Regions from separate parts of the Citricoccus sp. SGAir0253 genome, predicted to be linked through region 4. Evidence: riboswitches for the same ligand, from Rfam matches in the RefSeq annotation. Region 4 holds a riboswitch; each other region holds the start of a gene.
The links. A riboswitch is a leader RNA that binds a small molecule or an ion and turns the genes downstream of it on or off. The one in region 4 is predicted to bind S-adenosylmethionine.
Positions count from the first base shown of each region.

Region 1: it holds a riboswitch for S-adenosylmethionine, as region 4 does, so the genes downstream of both, E7744_RS02110 (O-acetylhomoserine aminocarboxypropyltransferase/cysteine synthase family protein) here and E7744_RS13610 (ABC transporter ATP-binding protein) in region 4, are expected to answer to the same signal.
Region 2: it holds a riboswitch for S-adenosylmethionine, as region 4 does, so the genes downstream of both, E7744_RS10735 (O-acetylhomoserine aminocarboxypropyltransferase/cysteine synthase family protein) here and E7744_RS13610 (ABC transporter ATP-binding protein) in region 4, are expected to answer to the same signal.
Region 3: it holds a riboswitch for S-adenosylmethionine, as region 4 does, so the genes downstream of both, E7744_RS02570 (flavin reductase family protein) here and E7744_RS13610 (ABC transporter ATP-binding protein) in region 4, are expected to answer to the same signal.

Region 1 is NZ_CP039424.1:466,091-470,291, forward strand. It holds gene E7744_RS02105 (FAD-dependent oxidoreductase) at 1-1,367, shown strand, start outside; SAM riboswitch class I at 1,577-1,689, shown strand; gene E7744_RS02110 (O-acetylhomoserine aminocarboxypropyltransferase/cysteine synthase family protein) at 1,695-3,023, shown strand; gene E7744_RS02115 (cystathionine gamma-synthase) at 3,025-4,201, shown strand, end outside.
Region 2 is NZ_CP039424.1:2,431,965-2,436,165, forward strand. It holds gene E7744_RS10730 (homoserine O-acetyltransferase) at 1-580, opposite strand, end outside; gene E7744_RS10735 (O-acetylhomoserine aminocarboxypropyltransferase/cysteine synthase family protein) at 597-1,979, opposite strand; SAM riboswitch class IV at 2,054-2,168, opposite strand; gene E7744_RS10740 (VOC family protein) at 2,412-3,059, shown strand; gene E7744_RS10745 (type II CAAX prenyl endopeptidase Rce1 family protein) at 3,071-3,955, opposite strand; gene E7744_RS10750 (phosphotransferase) at 3,993-4,201, shown strand, end outside.
Region 3 is NZ_CP039424.1:569,863-574,063, reverse strand. It holds gene E7744_RS02580 (mechanosensitive ion channel family protein) at 1-460, opposite strand, end outside; gene hisD (histidinol dehydrogenase) at 543-1,850, shown strand; SAM riboswitch class IV at 1,972-2,092, shown strand; gene E7744_RS02570 (flavin reductase family protein) at 2,165-2,710, shown strand; gene E7744_RS02565 (RNA-binding S4 domain-containing protein) at 2,746-3,138, shown strand; gene E7744_RS02560 (cold-shock protein) at 3,387-3,590, shown strand; gene E7744_RS02555 (LysE family translocator) at 3,718-4,201, opposite strand, start outside.
Region 4 is NZ_CP039424.1:3,116,106-3,120,306, reverse strand. It holds gene E7744_RS13615 (aliphatic sulfonate ABC transporter substrate-binding protein) at 15-1,043, opposite strand; gene E7744_RS13610 (ABC transporter ATP-binding protein) at 1,211-2,065, opposite strand; SAM riboswitch class I at 2,075-2,172, opposite strand; SAM riboswitch class I at 2,409-2,501, shown strand; gene E7744_RS13605 (LLM class flavin-dependent oxidoreductase) at 2,515-3,927, shown strand; gene E7744_RS13600 (methionine ABC transporter ATP-binding protein) at 3,924-4,201, shown strand, end outside.

The DNA.
Region 1 (4,201 bases), 670 kb from region 4:
CCGCGGACCTGTTGACCAAGGCCGAGCGGGACTTCGAGTTGAGCATCGACCTGTTCGACCGGTACCCGGCCCCGTACGGGCTGATCCGCTACGGGGTGGCCCCGGACCACCCGCGGATCAAGGGCATCGTCAAGGCCCTGCACAAGGTGTTGGACCGCGGGGACATCCGCTTCCTGGGCGGGGTGGACTTCGGCACCGACCTGACCCTGGAGGACCTGCGCCGCCACTACGACGCGGTCGTGGTCTCCACCGGGGCCATCCGGGACGCCGACCTCGACGTGCCGGGCGTGGACCTGGAAGGCTCGTTCGGGGCGGCGGACTTCGTGTCCTGGTACGACGGGCACCCCGACGTGCCCCGCCACTGGCCGCTGACCGCCCGGGAGGTGGCGGTGATCGGCAACGGGAACGTGGCCCTGGACGTGGCCCGGATGCTGTCCAAGCACGCCGAGGACCTGCTGGTCACCGAGATCCCCGAGAACGTCTACGCCGGGCTGGCCTCGTCCCCGGTGACGGACGTGCACGTGTTCGGCCGCCGGGGCCCGGCCCAGGTGAAGTTCACCCCGCTGGAGCTGCGCGAGCTGGCGCACTCGAGGGACGTGGACATCGTGTTGTACCCGGAGGACTTCGAGTTCGACGCGGCCTCGGAGGAGGCGGCCACCACGAACAACCAGGTCAAGACCATGGTCGGGACGCTGACGAACTGGCTGATGGAGCAGGAGGACCGCCCGGGCACGGCCTCGCGGCGGCTGCACCTGCACTTCCTGCAGCAGCCCGTGGAGATCCTCGGGGCCGACGGGGCGGTGGCCGGGCTGCGGATGGAGCGGATGGAACTGGACGGCACCGGCAACGTGACCGGGACCGGGGAGTACACCGACTACCCGGTGCAGGCGGTGTACCGGGCGATCGGCTACCACGGGTCCCCGGTGCCGGGGCTGGCCTACGACGCCGGCCGGGGGGTGGTGCCGAACGAGGCCGGCCGGGTGCTGGACGAGGCCGGGGCGGTGGTGCCGGGGGTGTATGCCTCGGGGTGGATCAAGCGGGGCCCGGTGGGGCTGATCGGGCACACCAAGGGGGACGCCCTGGAGACCATCGGGTGCCTGCTGGAGGACCAGCCGGGGCTGTGGACCGCCCAGGACCCGGACGAGCAGGCGATCCTGGACCTGCTCACCGGGCGCGGGGTGGAGTACACCACCTGGGAGGGGTGGCTGGCCCTGGACGCCCACGAGCTCGCCCTGGGCGCCGAGGCCACCGCCACCGGCCCCGTCGAGCGCGAACGCGTCAAGGTCGTCCCCCGCGAGGAGATGCTCGCGGTGTCCCGCCGGGACCCCGTGCCCGCCGAGGCGAGGGTCCTCGAGCCGGCGCGGTAGGCCACCCGGCCGGCGACGCGGCCGGCGACGCGGCCGGCGACGCGGCCGGTGCCGGGGCGTCACAACCGGTCACAAACCGGCCCCTGGCCTCGGCCGGAGCGCCCGGGCGCGGCCGTCCGGCCCGGAACGTCCGGGCGTGCCGCAATGTGACGCCCCGGCCCCCCGTCCGTTGGACTCCGGGGCGGCCCATCCAGTGGGATGAACCCACCACACCATCCAGAGCGGCCGAGAGATCTGGCTCGACGACGCCGCAGCAACCAGTCGGCCGGCCCCGGGACACCGGGACCGGCGGGCACGGTGCTACCGCCAGGATCGATGGAGGATCGAATGCATCACCACGCCACCCACCAGGTCCACGCCGGCTACGAGCCCGAGGCCCCGCACTGGCCGGTTGCCGTGCCCATCCACCAGACGGCGGCCTACCGCTTCCCGGACCACGCCACGGCGGCCGCCATGTTCCGGCTGGAGACCCCGGGCTTCACCTACAGCCGGACGGGCAATCCCACCGTGGCCGTCTTCGAGAACCGGCTGGCCGCCCTCGAGGGCGGGATCGGGGCCATCGGCACCGCGACGGGCCAGGCCGCCGTCGCCCTGTCCCTGCTGACCCTGCTGCACTCCGGGCGGCACCTGGTCGCCTCCAGCCAGCTCTACGGGGGCACCGTGGACCTGCTGACGGACACGTTCGCCGACTTCGGCATCGAGGTCACCTTCGCCGACCCCGCGGACCCGCCGGCCTGGGCCGCGGCGATCCGGCCGGACACCCGCGCGTTCTTCCTCGAGGCCATCACCAACCCCTTGGCCACCCTGCCGGACCTGCCCGCGCTGGCGGACCTCGCCCACGCCGCCGGCGTGCCGGTGGTCGTGGACAGCACGCTCGCGACGCCGGCCCTGTACCGCCCGCTGGAGCACGGCGCCGACGTGGTGGTGCACTCCGCGACGAAGTTCCTCGGCGGGCACGGCACGGTGCTCGGCGGGGCGATCGTGGACGGCGGGACGTTCGACTACGGCGCGGCCCCCGAGCGGTGGCCGCAGCTGGCCCGGCCCAAGGCCCGCTACGGCGGGCAGGCGCTCGTCGACCGGCACGGCCGGGGCGCGTACCTCGCGCTGGCCCGCAGCAAGTTCCTGCACGACCTCGGCCCGTCCCTGGCCCCGGCCAGCGCCGCGCAGTTCATCCAGGGCCTGGAGACCCTCGAGGTCCGCGTGGCCCGGCACGGGAGCACCGCCCTCACGGTGGCCGAGCACCTGGCCGGGCACCCCGCCGTCGGGCGCGTCCACCATCCGGGGATCCCCGGGCACCCCAGCGCCGCCCTCGCCGCGCGGGACTTCCCGCACGGCACCGGCTCGGTGTTCTCCTTCGACCTGGCGGCCGGACCGGAGGCCGTGGGCCCGTTCATCGACGCGCTGGAGCTGTTCCAGCTCGTGGCCAACGTGGGGGACGTGCGCTCGCTCGTCTGTCATCCCGCCACCATGACCCACTGTCGCCTCGCCCCGGACCGCCGCGAGGCCGCGGGGATCGGCGAGACCACGATCCGGCTGTCCATCGGGCTCGAGTGTCCGGAGGACCTCATCGCGGACCTCGACCACGCCTTGGCCACCGTGCCGGCCTCCGCACCGGCCGCCGTGCCGGCCTCCGCCCTGGCCGGGGAGGTGCGCTGAGATGACCCTCCTGGACCACACCGCGAGCACGGGCACCGCGCAGGGCACCCGGCAGGGCTTCAACACGACGGCGGTGCACGCCGGCCAGGAGCCGGACCCGCTGACCGGGGCGGTCGTGCCGCCCATCTACCAGACCAGCACCTTCGTCCAGGACGGCATCAACGTGCTGCGCGGCGGGCACGAGTACAGCCGCGGGTCCAACCCCACGCGCAACGGCTTCGAGACCCAGCTGGCGGCGCTGGAGCACGGGAGCCGGGCGTTCGCGTTCGCCTCCGGGCTGGCCGCCGAGGACGCCCTGCTGCGCTCGGTGCTGCGCCCCGGGGACCACGTGGTCCTGGGCGGGGACGGCTACGGCGGAACCAACCGGCTCATCAACGGCGTCCTCGGCCCGTGGGGCATCCAGAACACCCCTGTGGACATCACCGACCCCACGGCGGTCGCGGCGGCGGTCCGCCCCGGCACCACCGCCGTGCTGTGGGTGGAGACCCCCTCGAACCCCCTGCTGGGCATCGCGGACCTGGCGGCCTGGGCGGAGATCGCCCACCGGGCCGGGGCCCTGCTCGTGGTGGACAACACCTTCGCCTCCCCGTACCTGCAGCGGCCCCTGGACCTGGGCGCGGACGCGGTGGTGCACTCCACGACCAAGTACATCGGTGGGCACTCGGACGTCCTCGGCGGGGCCGTGGTGGTGGCCGACCGGGAGTACCGGGGGCAGGGACTGGCCGAGGCGGTCGGCTACCAGCAGTTCGCCGCCGGAGCGGTGGCCGGCCCGCAGGACAGCTACCTCGCCGCCCGCGGGCTGAAGACCCTGGGGCTGCGCATGGACCGGCACGGCGCGAACGCCGCGGAGCTGGCCGGCTGGCTGCAGGGCCGGCCGCAGATCGCGCAGGTCTACTACCCGGGGCTGCCGGAGCACCCCGGGCACGAGCTGGCCAGCCGGCAGATGGACGGCTACGGCGGGATCGTGTCCGTCCGGCTGGCCGGGGGAGAGGCCGCCGCGCGCGCCTTCGCCCAGTCCACCGAGCTGTTCGCGCTCTCGGTCAGCCTCGGCGGGGTCGAGTCCCTCATCTGCTACTGCTCCGAGATGACCCACGCCTCCGTGCGGGGCACGGCCCTGGAGGTGCCGGCCGACCTGGTCCGGCTGTCCGTGGGCGTCGAGGACGTGGCCGACCTGCAGG
Region 2 (4,201 bases), 680 kb from region 4:
GGGCGAAGGCGATCTGCTCGGCCGTGGAGTGCGCCCCGCACGCGATGACGGCCATGCCGCGCACGCGCTCCGGGTAGGTGGCCGCCCACTCGAGGGCGCGCGCGCCGCCCATCGAGCCGCCGATGACCGCCTGCCAGGCGTCGATGCCCAGCGCGTCGGCCAGCCGCGCCTCCGCCCGCACGGAGTCGCGGATCGTGGTGAACGGGAAGCGCGAGCCCCACGGGGTGCCCTCGGGGTCCAGCGACGACGGCCCCGTGGTCCCGTAGCAGCCGCCCAGCATGTTGGGGGCCACCACGAACCAGCGGTCCGTGTCGATCGGCGCGCCCGGACCGACGACGCCCTCCCACCAGCCCTCCTCCGGTTCCCCGGTGGAGCGCGCCACGTGGGTGGAGCCGGTCAGGGCGTGCAGCACCAGCACCGCGTTGGACCGGTCGGCGTTGAGGGTGCCCCAGGTCTCGTACGCGATCTCGACGGCGGGCAGGTGCCCGCCGGCCTCGAAGTCGAGGGCGCCGACGGGCAGGGACTGCAGGCCGCCCTCGGGGAGGACGGTGCTGGCCTGGTGGGGGCTGGTCATGGTCATGGGGTCCCTCCGCGCCTCACGCGCTCACGTTGGCGGCGGCGAACCCCTCCTCGAGGTCCGCCAGGATGTCCTCGATGCTCTCCACGCCCACGGACAGCCGCACGAGCCCGGGCGTGACGCCCGCGGCGCGCTGCTCGGCCTCCGTGAGCTGGGAGTGCGTGGTGGAGGCCGGGTGGATGACGAGCGAGCGGACGTCGCCGATGTTCGCCACCTGGTGGTGCAGCCGCAGGGCGTCGACGAAGCGCGCCCCGGCCTCGCGGCCGCCGTCGATCTCGAAGGAGACGAAGCCGCCGGCGCCCCGGGGCAGGTAACGCTGCGCGCGCTCGTGCCACGGGCTGGAGGCCAGCCCGGGGTGGATCACGGAGAGGACCTGCGCGTGGCCCTCGAGGTACTCCGCGACCCGCTGGGCGTTGGCCACGTGCCGCTCCATCCGCAGGGACAGCGTCTCCAGCCCGAGGTTGATGAGGAAGGCGTTGAACGGGCTGATGGAGCTGCCGTAGTCGCGCAGCAGCTGCACGCGCGCCTTGAGGATGTACGCGAGGTTGGCCCCGAGGATGCCGTCCACGCCCAGGTCGCGGGCGAAGACCAGGCCGTCATAGCTCTCGTCCGGGGTGTTGAAGCCCGGGAAGCGCTCCGGCTGGGAGGCGTAGTCGAAGGAGCCGGCGTCCACGATGACCCCGCCCATGGCCACGGCGTGCCCGCCGAGGTACTTGGTGGCCGAGTGCACCACCACGTCCGCGCCGTGCTCGATCGGCCGCAGCAGGTAGGGGGTGGCCAGGGTGTTGTCCACGATGAGCGGGACCCCGGCCTCGTGGGCGATGTCCGCGACCGTGCGGATGTCCAGCACGTCCCCGCGGGGGTTGCCGAGGGACTCCCCGAAGAACGCCCGGGTGGTGTCCCGGACCGCGCCGCGCCACTCCTCGGGGTCGTCCGGGTCCTGCACGAAGGTGGTGGTGATGCCGACCTTGGCCAGGGTGTGCTTGAAGAGGTTCTGGGTGCCGCCGTAGAGGGAGGCCGAGACCACCACGTGGTCCCCGGCGCCGGCAAGGTTGAGGATCGAGAACGTGGTGGCGGCCTGGCCGGAGGCCAGCAGCAGGGCACCGGCCCCGCCCTCGAGCGCGGCGATCTTGCCCTCGACCGCCTCCTGCGTGGGGTTGCCGATCCGGGTGTAGATCGGCCCGAGGTCCTTGAGCGCGAACCGGTCCGCGGCGACCTCGTGGGAGGGGAAGTCGAAGGAGTTCGACTGGATGATCGGCAGCGCCGTGGCCCCGTAGGGGTTCTGGTCCGGGATGCCCGCGTGGACCTGGCGGGTCTCGAAGCCCCAGTCCGCGACGTCGGCGGCCTGGTCCTCCGCGGCGCTGGCGGGAAGGCTGGCCTCGGTGTTCGGGGTGTCGGTCATCGCAACGGCTCCTGTCTGGTCCAGGGCCACCCGGTGGCGCCCGCCCTCCCCGGTCCGGGGCGGCGTGGCGCGGTGGCCCGCGCTTGCCGGCGCCGGTCGGCGCCCGCCTGGTCCTCACCCGGGGCACCCCACCGCGAGCTGGAGGGTTGCCGGCCAGCAAGCCGGGGCTCGATGCTGGCACTCATGACCTGGCCCCAGTCTGCCAGATCCGCCCGGGCGATTCACCCCGCGGTGACGTCGCGTGACCCCGGCGGGGCGGTCAGGCGGGCGGCGGAGGGGCCCTCCGGCGGGCCTCGGGGGAACCGTGCGGCGGGCGGCGGAGGGGCCGCCGCCCGGGCCGGACGGGGGCGCTCGCCGCGTGTGACGTCGGCAACATGTCGAGTGAGGTTAACCTAAGCGATCCGCGCCGCCCGGAGGTGCGACGATGGACACATGATGCGCTTGGATCACGTCTCGTACGCCGTTGGCCCGGAGGGTCTCACCGACACCGTGGCCCGGATCGCCGATGCCCTGGGCATCGAACGCGTCAAGGGTGGTGTGCATCCCCGCTTCGGCACCCGCAACGCGATCTTCCCGCTGCGCAACCGCCAGTACCTCGAGGTCGTCGAGGCCCTGGACCACCCCTCCTCCGAGAAGGCGCCCTTCGGCCAGGCCGTGCGCGCCCGCTCCGAGATGGGCGGCGGCTGGATGGGCTGGTGCGTGGCCGTGGACGACCTCTCCCCCTTCGAGGAGCGGCTCGAGCGCCACTCCGTGCCCGGCAACCGCAAGTTCCCGGACGGCCGCGAGCTGACCTGGCGCCAGATCGGCATCAAGGGCCTCATCGCGGACCCGCAGGTGCCCTACCTGCTGCGCTGGGACGACGGCACCGAGGACCTGCACCCCTCGCAGGCCGCCGAGCCGCAGGCCTCCCTCTCGGCCATCACCATCGCCGGCTCGCGCGAGCGCGTGCGCGACTGGCTCGGCCTCGACGACCCGCAGCAGAAGGTCAAGGACCTCAACGTGGAGTTCCAGGCGCCGTCCGGCACCCCGGGCATCCTCTCCGTGACCTTCGAGACCCCCAAGGGCACCGTCACCCTCTGACCGCCCCGGGCTCAGGTGCCGAACCAGCCGAGCTGCGCCAGCAGCGGGTAGGCGACGAAGCCGGTGACGTCCAGCAGCAGGTGGGCCACCACGAGCGGCGCCACCCGGCGGTGGCGCAGGTAGACCGCGCCGAACACGAGCCCCATCACCAGGTTGCCGATCCCGGGACCGATGCCCTGGTACAGGTGGTAGGCCGCGCGCAGCACGGCGCAGGCCACCACGACCGCCACGGGGTTCAGCGGCGGGAACGCCCCGCCGGCCCACCGGCGCAGCCCGCCCTCGGCGACCGGCAGCGCGGGATCCGCCCCGGCCCGCAGCTGCTGCAGGTAGCCGAGCCGGTCGAACAGCCAGGCCACCACGATGACCTCCTCCAGCACGGCGTGCCGCAGGGCCGAGAGCACCAGCACCGGCGTGGTCCACCAGTACTCGTTCATCGCGCTGCCGACCACCGCCGTCGTCAGCCCGGCCGCCCGGCCGCCGGCGTAGACGGCGAGGGTCCCCAGGCCGATCACCAGGAACAGCGCCGCGCCCCAGCCGAGGTCCGCCCCGGGGCGGCGCAGGTCCAGGCCGAGGGTCCGGAACGGGTTGCGCCCGCGGATCCACAGCAGGTGGAACACGAGCAGCACGGGCACCAGCGCGAAGCCGATGTCCAGCAGCTGGTACGCGAGGTCGAAGTACTGGCGGTCGGCCAGCGGCGGGTTCAGCGTGGTGGTCTGCCCGGCCAGCGGTCCGCGGCTCATCTTCTCCAGCAGGTCCACCACGGCATAGACCGCCGACCGGCCCAGGGACAGCCCCAGGACGATCGCGATCTCCCAGCGGACCGTGCGCGCCGAGGGGGCGGCGGCCGGCGCGGGCGTCGCGGGAGCGGCCGGGCGGGGAGCTGCGGGGGTGGTCACCGCTCCAGTGTAGGAAGCACCCCGCTACCGTGGGGCCATGGCCTCCCCACCGTCCGACGCCGACCTCGCGCTCGCCCGCGCCGCCGCCGCCCGGCCCCTGGCCGGGACCGGCCCGGACGCCGCCCGCCGGCTGGCCGCGGCGGACTGGTCCGCCGGGGTCGTGGAGGAGGGCGGGGCGTCCCACCGGGTCCTCGTGCTGCCCGGCACCGGCGCGGTCCGGATGACGCGCGACGCGCGGGCCGCGGC
Region 3 (4,201 bases), 780 kb from region 4:
CGAGCCAGGCGAGCGCGCCGATGATGCCGGCCAGCAGCAGGAAGTTCGTCCCCTCGAACCAGTCGTACCCCGAGGCGGTGAGCCCCAGGGCCACGCGGCTCGCCATGAGGGACAGGGCCACGGCCACCGGGATGCGGCAGCGGGCCACCTGCTGGCGGATCAGCGGGCGGCGGGCCAGCAGCGTGTTGAGCACCAGCGCCCCGGCCACCACCACGGCCAGGGCGATGCCCACGCCGAGCGCGACCGTGGACAGGATCCCCCAGAAGGGCCCGAGGGAGTCGACGGCGCCCTGCGCGCCCTCCTGCACCGTGTCCGGCACGGTGCCAGTGATGTCCTGCGGCACCGCCGTCTGCTCGCTGCCCGCGGCGACGGGCGCCGCGGCGGGCTCGGCGGCGTCGGCCGCGGACGGGTCGGCGGGGGGTACGGCGGGCAGCACGGAGGAGGGGAACAGACTGGGCATGGGCACCAGTCTGACACCTGCGCCTGCACCGCACCTGAACGGGTGGAGAATGGACCCTGAGACGACCGGGAGAGGACCCTTCATGCTTTCGATCACCGACCTGCGCGGACGCGACTACGACCCGGCCACGGTGCTGCCGCGGGCCGAGCTGGACGTGGCCGGCGCGGTGCCGCGCGTGCTGCCCATCCTCGAGGAGGTCCGCTCCAACGGGGCCCGGGCCGTGCTGGAGCTGGGCGAGCGCTTCGACGGCATCCGGCCGCCCTCGCTCCGCGTGCCGGCCGCGGCGCTGGCCGAGGCGCTGGAGGCCCTCGACCCGGAGGTCCGCGCCGCCCTCGAGGAGTCCATCGCCCGCGCCCGCCGCGTGCATGCCGCCCAGCTGCCGTCCGGCTCCGAGGTCGAGCTCGGCGAGGGCGCCGTCGTCGAGAACCGCTGGGTGCCGGTCAACCGCGTGGGGCTGTACGTCCCCGGCGGCCGGGCCGTGTACCCCTCCTCCGTGGTGATGAACGTGGTGCCGGCCCAGGCGGCCGGGGTGCCCTCGCTCGCCGTGGCCTCCCCGCCGCAGAAGGACTTCGGCGGCCTGCCGCACCCGGTGATCCTCGCCGCGTGCGCCCTGCTGGGCGTGGACGAGGTCTACGCCGCGGGCGGCGCCCAGGCGGTGGCCATGTTCGCCTACGGGGTGGCGGACGACGACGGCACGCGGGTGTGCGCGCCCGTGGACATGGTCACGGGGCCGGGCAACATCTTCGTGGCCGCGGCCAAGCGCGCGCTGCTCGGGACGATCGGGATCGACGCGGAGGCCGGGCCCACGGAGATCGCCGTGCTGGCCGACGCCACGGCGGACGCCGCCTGGGTGGCCGCGGACCTGATCAGCCAGGCCGAGCACGACCCGATGGCCGGCTCGGTGCTCATCACCACCGCCCCCGAGCTGGCCCGGGACGTGGTCGCCGAGATCGAGGCGCAGGTGCCCGGGTCCTTCCACGAGGAGCAGGTCCGCCAGGCCCTCGGCGGCCCGCAGTCCGGCGTGCTCGTGGTGGACACCCTCGACGAGGCGGTGGCCGTGGCGGACGCCTACGCCGCCGAGCACCTCGAGGTGCACACCGTGGACCCGCTGGAGACCGCGCGGCGGATCCGCAACGCCGGCGCCGTGTTCGTGGGCCCCCACTCCCCCGTGCCGCTGGGCGACTACTCCTCCGGCTCCAACCACGTGCTGCCCACCGGTGGGTCCGCCCGGTACTCCTCCGGGCTGAACACGGTCAGCTTCCTGCGGCTGCAGCAGCTGATCCGGTACTCCGAGACGGGGCTGAAGGAGCTGGCGGACAACATCTCCTCGCTCGCCGAGGCGGAGGGCCTGCCCGCCCACGGCGAGGCGGTCCGGCGCCGCTTCCGCTGAGCCGCCCCCGTCGACCCCGCCGCGCCGGTGGGGCGGCGGGGGCGTGGCGGCCGTCACGGGGGTTCACATCCCACCGGGGCCTTTGACCGTTCCGCGCCCCCGTCGTTACGCTGGATCCCAGAATCACGAGTTCCCGCTGTTACAGCCCTGGCTTGCGGGACGGCAACCCTCTCCACGCAGTAGTGGGGTGCTCCAGGTGAGGATTCGGCCCCCCGGGTACCCCCGGCGGGCAAGTACCGCGTCTCTGCGGGTGCCGGACGGACGTGCCGCCCCCGGTCCTCCCACGCAGATGCGCCTTCGAACGGAGGACTGAGATGACCGCACTGGCCGCCACCGACCTGAACCGCGCCGTCGCCCTGGACACCGAGCTGAGCACCCAGACGCTGCGCACCGCCTTCTCCCACTTCCCCTCCGGCGTGGCCGCCCTGTGCGGCATCGCCAACGGGGAGAAGGAGGGCCTCGTGGCCTCCTCCTTCACGGTGGGCGTCTCCCTCGAGCCGGCGCTGGTGTCCTTCGCCGTGCAGAACACCTCCCGCACGTGGCCCCGGCTGAAGCAGGCCGAGCGCATCGGGATCTCCGTGCTGGCCGAGGGCCACACGAACGTGTGCCGCCAGCTGGCCTCCAAGGACGGCGACCGGTTCGCCGGGCTGGACGTCCGCGCCTCCGAGCGTGGCGCCCTGTTCCTCGAGGACGCGGCGCTGTGGTTGGACACCACCGTCTACGCGGAGCTGCCGGCCGGCGACCACCACGTGGTGCTGCTGGAGGTCCACGGCGTGCACGACCACTCCAGCGAGCACGAGCCGCTCGTGTTCCACCGCTCCGCCTTCCGCAACCTGCGCACCGCCGAGGGCAACCAGTAGGCCGTCCCCCGCGCGGGGACGGTACGCTGTCCGGCATGCCGAACGCCCCGCAGCCCCCGAGCCAGGTCCGCCTGGACGCGTGGCTGTGGGGCGTGCGCATGTTCAAGACCCGCTCGGCGGCCACCGCGGCCTGCCGGGCCGGCCACGTCCGGCTGAACGGCCAGCCCGCCAAGGCGGCCCAGGTGGTCAAGCCCGGGGACACCATCCGGCTGCGCCAGCCCGGGCGCGAGCGCATCCTCGAGGTCACCGGACTGCTGGCCAAGCGGGTGGGCGCGGCCGAGGCGGCGCGCCACTACGCGGACCACTCCCCGCCGCCGGTGCCGCGCGAGCTGCTCGCCGTCCCGCTGCGGGACCGCGGCACCGGCCGGCCCACCAAGCGCGACCGCCGCCAGATGGAGCGCCTGCGCGGCCGCACCGCCCCGGACTGACGGCCGCCGCGACACGGTCATCGTCGGCCCATTCAGCGCCGGGCCCTTCGCGTCTGGCAGAATAGGGGGTCTTTCGTTCTGCCGGATGTCCCGTACTATGGGTGACGAAGTAGTAGTAGCAGTAAGTCCGTCATCACTGCGGACCGGTCGGCCTCCGGGCCGCACGGGGCGTTGGGAAGCGGTATGTACACGCCGCTTCGCCCCCGCTGGAACCCCGGCGGGTAGACACCCCACAGAAAGAGGCTCCCATGGCCACCGGTACCGTCAAGTGGTTCAACGCTGAGAAGGGCTACGGCTTCATCTCCCCGGACGACAACTCCGCCGACATCTTCGTGCACTTCTCCGCCATCGAGGGCAACGGCTTCCGTGAGCTCCAGGAGGACCAGAAGGTCGAGTTCGAGGCCCAGCAGGGCCCCAAGGGCATGCAGGCCGCCGCGGTCCGCGCGCTCTGACCTGACCCACGCACCGGGACGGCCGTCCTCCCCTCGGGGAGGGCGGCCGTCTCGTCGTTCCGGGCCGGGGCCCCGCTCCACGCCCGCCCCGCCGGGGCCACCGGGTCGGCGGAGGAACCACGGGGGCTCAGAGCAGGGCCATCCCCTGCTCGACGAGCACCGCCACGCCGAACACCGTCATGGCCACGCCGGCCACCCGGGTGACCACTGCCCCCGCGCGCGGCCGCGAGTGCAGGATGCGGCGGGCGAGCAGGGCGACGAGGGTGTAGATGACGGCGCAGTTCAGCACGTGCAGGCTGCCGAGCGCGAGCATCTGGACCCCGGAGGGCCAGCCGGCGGGCGAGGTGAACTGCGGCAGCAGCGCCAGGAGCAGCAGCAGCCCCTTGGGGTTGATGCCGCTGACGCCGGCCCCGAGCAGGAACTGGGACAGGGGTCGCTCACCCGTGGGCCGCTCGCTGGCCCCCACCTGCTCGACCCGGCGGAACAGCGCCCCCGCGCCCAGGTAGAGCAGGTAGGCGGCCCCGAGTAGGGACAGCGCGGTCAGGGCCGCGGGGTATCGCGTGACGAGGGCGCCGACGCCCACGGCGACGACGGCCACCACCACGGCGTAG
Region 4 (4,201 bases):
CGAGGCCGCGCGGCTCACCGGGTGGCCTCTTCGGCGTAGGCCGGCTCGAGCAGCTCGGCCAGGGCGGTGTCCACGTTGTCCTGGCTGGCGACGTCGCCGGTCTCCACGAGGATGGGCCCGACCCGCTCCAGCACGTCCAGCTGGTCCTGCCCGGGCACGGGGTCCACGTCCAGGTTCGAGCGCTCCTCGATGACCGTGGTGGCCACCTCCTCGTCCAGCCCGGCGACCTCGGCGAGGATCCGCGCCGTCTCCTCGGGGTTCTCCAGGGACCAGGCGCGCGCCTTCTCGTAGACGTCCACCACCGTCTGGGCCAGCTCGGGGGATTCCTCGAGGAAGGACTCCGTGGCGTTGAGGAAGCCGTAGGTGTTGAAGTCGACGTTGCGGTAGAACAGCTCCGCGCCCTCGGCCTCCGCTCCGGCCATGATCGGGTCGAGGCCGGCCCAGGCGTCCACGGAGCCGTTGTCCAGGGCGGTCTTGCCGTCGGCGTGCTGCAGGTTCTGCACGGTGACCTCGGACGGGTCCACCCCGGCCTCCTCGAGGGACTGGATGAGGAAGAAGTATGGGTCGGTCCCCTTCGTGGCCGCCACGTCCCGGCCGGCGAGGTCCGCGACCTCGGTGATGTCCGAGTCGGGGCCGGTGACCAGGGCGGACCACTCCGGCTGGGAGTACAGGGCGATGGTCTTGATCGGGGTGCCGTTGGCCCGGGCCAGCAGGGCCGCGGAGCCGGCGGTGGAGCCGACGTCGATGGCCTCGGCGCGCAGCGCCTCGTTGGCCTTGTTGGAGCCGGCGGACTGGACCCAGTTGACGGTGACGCCCTCGTCCGAGAGCTCCTCCTCCAGCCAGCCCTTCTCCTTGATCACGAGGGAGAGGGGGTTGTAGGTGGCGAAGTCGATGTCCAGGGTGCCGCCGCTGCCGCCACCGGCGGTGCCGGAGGCCCCGGCCTGGGCGGCGCCGCCGCCTGAGCCCTCGCCGGCCACGCAGCCGGTCAGGGCGAGGGCGGAGACGGCCAGGGCGGCGGTGGAGAGGGCAAGTCGTGAGCGCATGGGGATGCCTTTCGGGACGGTTGCGGTGATGCAGGGAAACGCGGAAGGAGGCGGCCGGGCGTGGAGCACGGCCGGGAGGGAGGTTGGGGGGCCGTCCGGGCGCGGACGGCCCGCCCGTGGAGGGGCCCGGACCGAGGAGCCGGTGCCGGACGGGGCGGGCCCGCCGCTCAGCGGCGGTGGGCGTCCACCCCGAGGCCGTCCAGCAGCTCGGAGCGCAGGGCGGCGAGCTCGGCCGAGCCGCGGTCCCGGGGGCGCTCGCCGGGCACCGTGAGGACGGTGCGGGCGGAGGCACCCGGGGCGGCGTCCGGCGCGTGGTCCCGGCCGAGGAGCAGGATGCGGTCGGCCAGCTGCAGGGCCTCGTCCACGTCGTGGGTGACGAGCAGGATGGTGGTGGCGGTGCGCGCGTGGATGTCCAGCAGGAGGTCCTGCATCCGCATCCGGGTCAGTGCGTCGAGGGCACCGAACGGCTCGTCCAGCAGCAGCACGCCGGGCCGGCGCGCCAGGGCCCGGGCGAGCGAGGTGCGCTGGGCCATGCCGCCCGAGACCTCGCGCGGGCGGTGCCCGGCGTGGGCGGCCAGCCCGACGAGCTCGAGGAGGTGGTCCACGCGCTCGCGGCCCTCGGCGCGGCCGGTTCCGTGCGGCAGGCCCAGGGACACGTTCTGGTGGATGGTGCGCCAGGGCATCAGGCGGGGTTCCTGGAACCCGACGGCGGTGCGTGCGTCATGCGGCGCGACCCGCCGGCCGCCGATGAGGATCTCGCCGGTGTTCCCGGTGTCCAGGCCGCCCGCGGCCCGCAACAGGGTCGACTTGCCGCAGCCGGAGGCGCCGAGGATGGCGAGCACCTCGCCCGGGGCGACCTCCAGGGTCAGGTCCCGCAGGACGGTGCGCTCTCCCTCGAGGCCGGGGAAGGAGCGGCCGACGCCACGGAACTCCACGGACAGGCTCGCGGCCGTGGCGTTGCCGGGTGACCCCACGCGGGCTCCCGTGCCGGCGGCCAGGCGCGGTTCGGCAAGGGCGGTCATGATCATCACTCTCCATCGCTTCTGGCATGAGCACCGTTTCCCGGTCGGGGACCGGGCGGTTGCTGCGGCGTCACGGAGCCAGATCTCTCGGCCGCTCTGGATGGTTGGTGGCAATAGTGAAGCAGGTGCGGGACGGCGCCGCCACCACCGATGCCGCTTTGGGCGGCGTGTCGTGGCGTCCCGGGAAGCGGGGACCGCTGCCTGCGTCACGTGACGTCACGGAGCGTCATGCTGGACCCTCATCGGGGCAGCCTGCAGCGTTCCTGGCGCGGGGTGATCGGTACGCGTCGGAGTGTGACGCCCGGTTGGCGCCCCGGCTCCGGACGGCCCCACAGTGGATCCGTAACCATCCAGAGCGGCCGAGAGATCTGGCTCGACGACGCCGCAGCAACCCGCCCGACAGGGGCCAGGGTGCTACCGCCAGGATCGATGGAAGGACGTGCATTCCCATGCACCCTCATGCCCCGAGACGGATCCGCTTCAACGCGTTCGACATGAACTGCGTGGGCCACCAGTCCCCCGGACTGTGGCGGCATCCGGACGACCGGTCGTCCGAGTACAACACCATTGCCTACTGGACACACCTGGCCCAGGTCATCGAGCGGGGCCGCTTCGATGGGCTGTTCATCGCAGACGTCCTGGGCACCTACGACGTCTATGGCTCCTCGAACCGGGCCACCTTGGCCGCGGGGACGCAGGTCCCGGTCAATGACCCGGTGCTCCTCGTCAGCGCGATGGCCGCGGTGACCGAGCACCTGGGCTTCGGGATCACCGCCGGAACGGCGTTCGAGCATCCCTACCCCTTCGCCCGCCGCCTGGCAACGCTGGACCACCTGACCGGTGGCCGGGTCGGCTGGAACGTCGTGACCGGCTACCTTCCCTCGGCCGCGCGCAACATGGGGCAGCGGGACCAGGCCGCCCACGACGACCGTTACGACCACGCAGACGAATACCTCGAGGTCGTCTACAAGCTGCTCGAGGGGTCGTGGGAGGACGGCGCCGTGGTGCGGGACCGCCGGTCCAGCGTCTTCACCGACCCGGATCGCGTGCACGAGATCGGGCACGCCGGTGCCCACTTCACCGTGCCCGGCATCGCGATCACGGAGCCGAGCCCCCAGCGCACGCCCGTCGTCTACCAGGCCGGGACCTCCCCGCGGGGGCTGCGCTTCGCCGGGGAGAACGCCGAGTGCGTCTTCGTCGCCGCCCCGACCCGGCAGAGGCTCGCGCAGGCCGTGACCGGGATCCGTGCTGCCGCCATCGAGGCCGGTCGGGAGCCGGGCGACGTCAAGGTCTACACCCTGCTCACGGTGATCACCGGGCCGGACGAGGCCGCCGCGCAGGCCAAGCACGAGGACTACGCCTCGTACATCGACCACCAGGGGGCCCTGGCCCTGCTCTCGGGGTGGATGGGCATCGACTTCTCGCAGTACGGCCTGGACGACGTCATCGGCCATGACGTCCAGACCAATGCCGTCCAGTCGGCGGTCGACACCTTCCGCGCCTCTGCGGGTGACGACGAGCCCTGGACCGTCCGCCGCCTCGCCGAGTGGGTCGGCATCGGCGGCTTCGGTCCGGTCGTCGTCGGATCGGGGGCCCAGGTGGCCGATGAGCTCCTCGACTGGGCCCGAGAGACCGACGTGGACGGCTTCAACCTGGCCTACGCGATCACCCCCGGCACCTTCGAGGACGTGGTCGAGTACGTGGTGCCCGAACTCCAGGCCCGGGGCGCCTATCCGACCGACTACGAGGAGGGCACCTTGCGCCACAAGCTGTTCGGACGTGGGGACCGGCTCCCCGCCAACCACCGCGGGTCCGGCTTCCGGATCGGCGCGCTCGCCATGAGCGGGGGCGCGGAGCGGTGATCGAGATCAGGAACCTGCACAAGTCCTATGCCGGACACGACGGGCCGGTCGAGGTCCTCAAGGGCATTGACCTGGTCGTGCCCGAGGGCACCATCACGGCCGTCGTCGGACCGTCCGGTGCGGGCAAGACCACCCTCTCGCACTGCATCTCCCTGCTGGAGAAACCCACCAGCGGAGAGATCCTCGTCGACGGAAGGGACCTCTCCCACCTGCGGGGACGGCAACTGCGCTCCGCCCGAAGGGCGATCGGCACCATCTTCCAGCACTCGGCCCT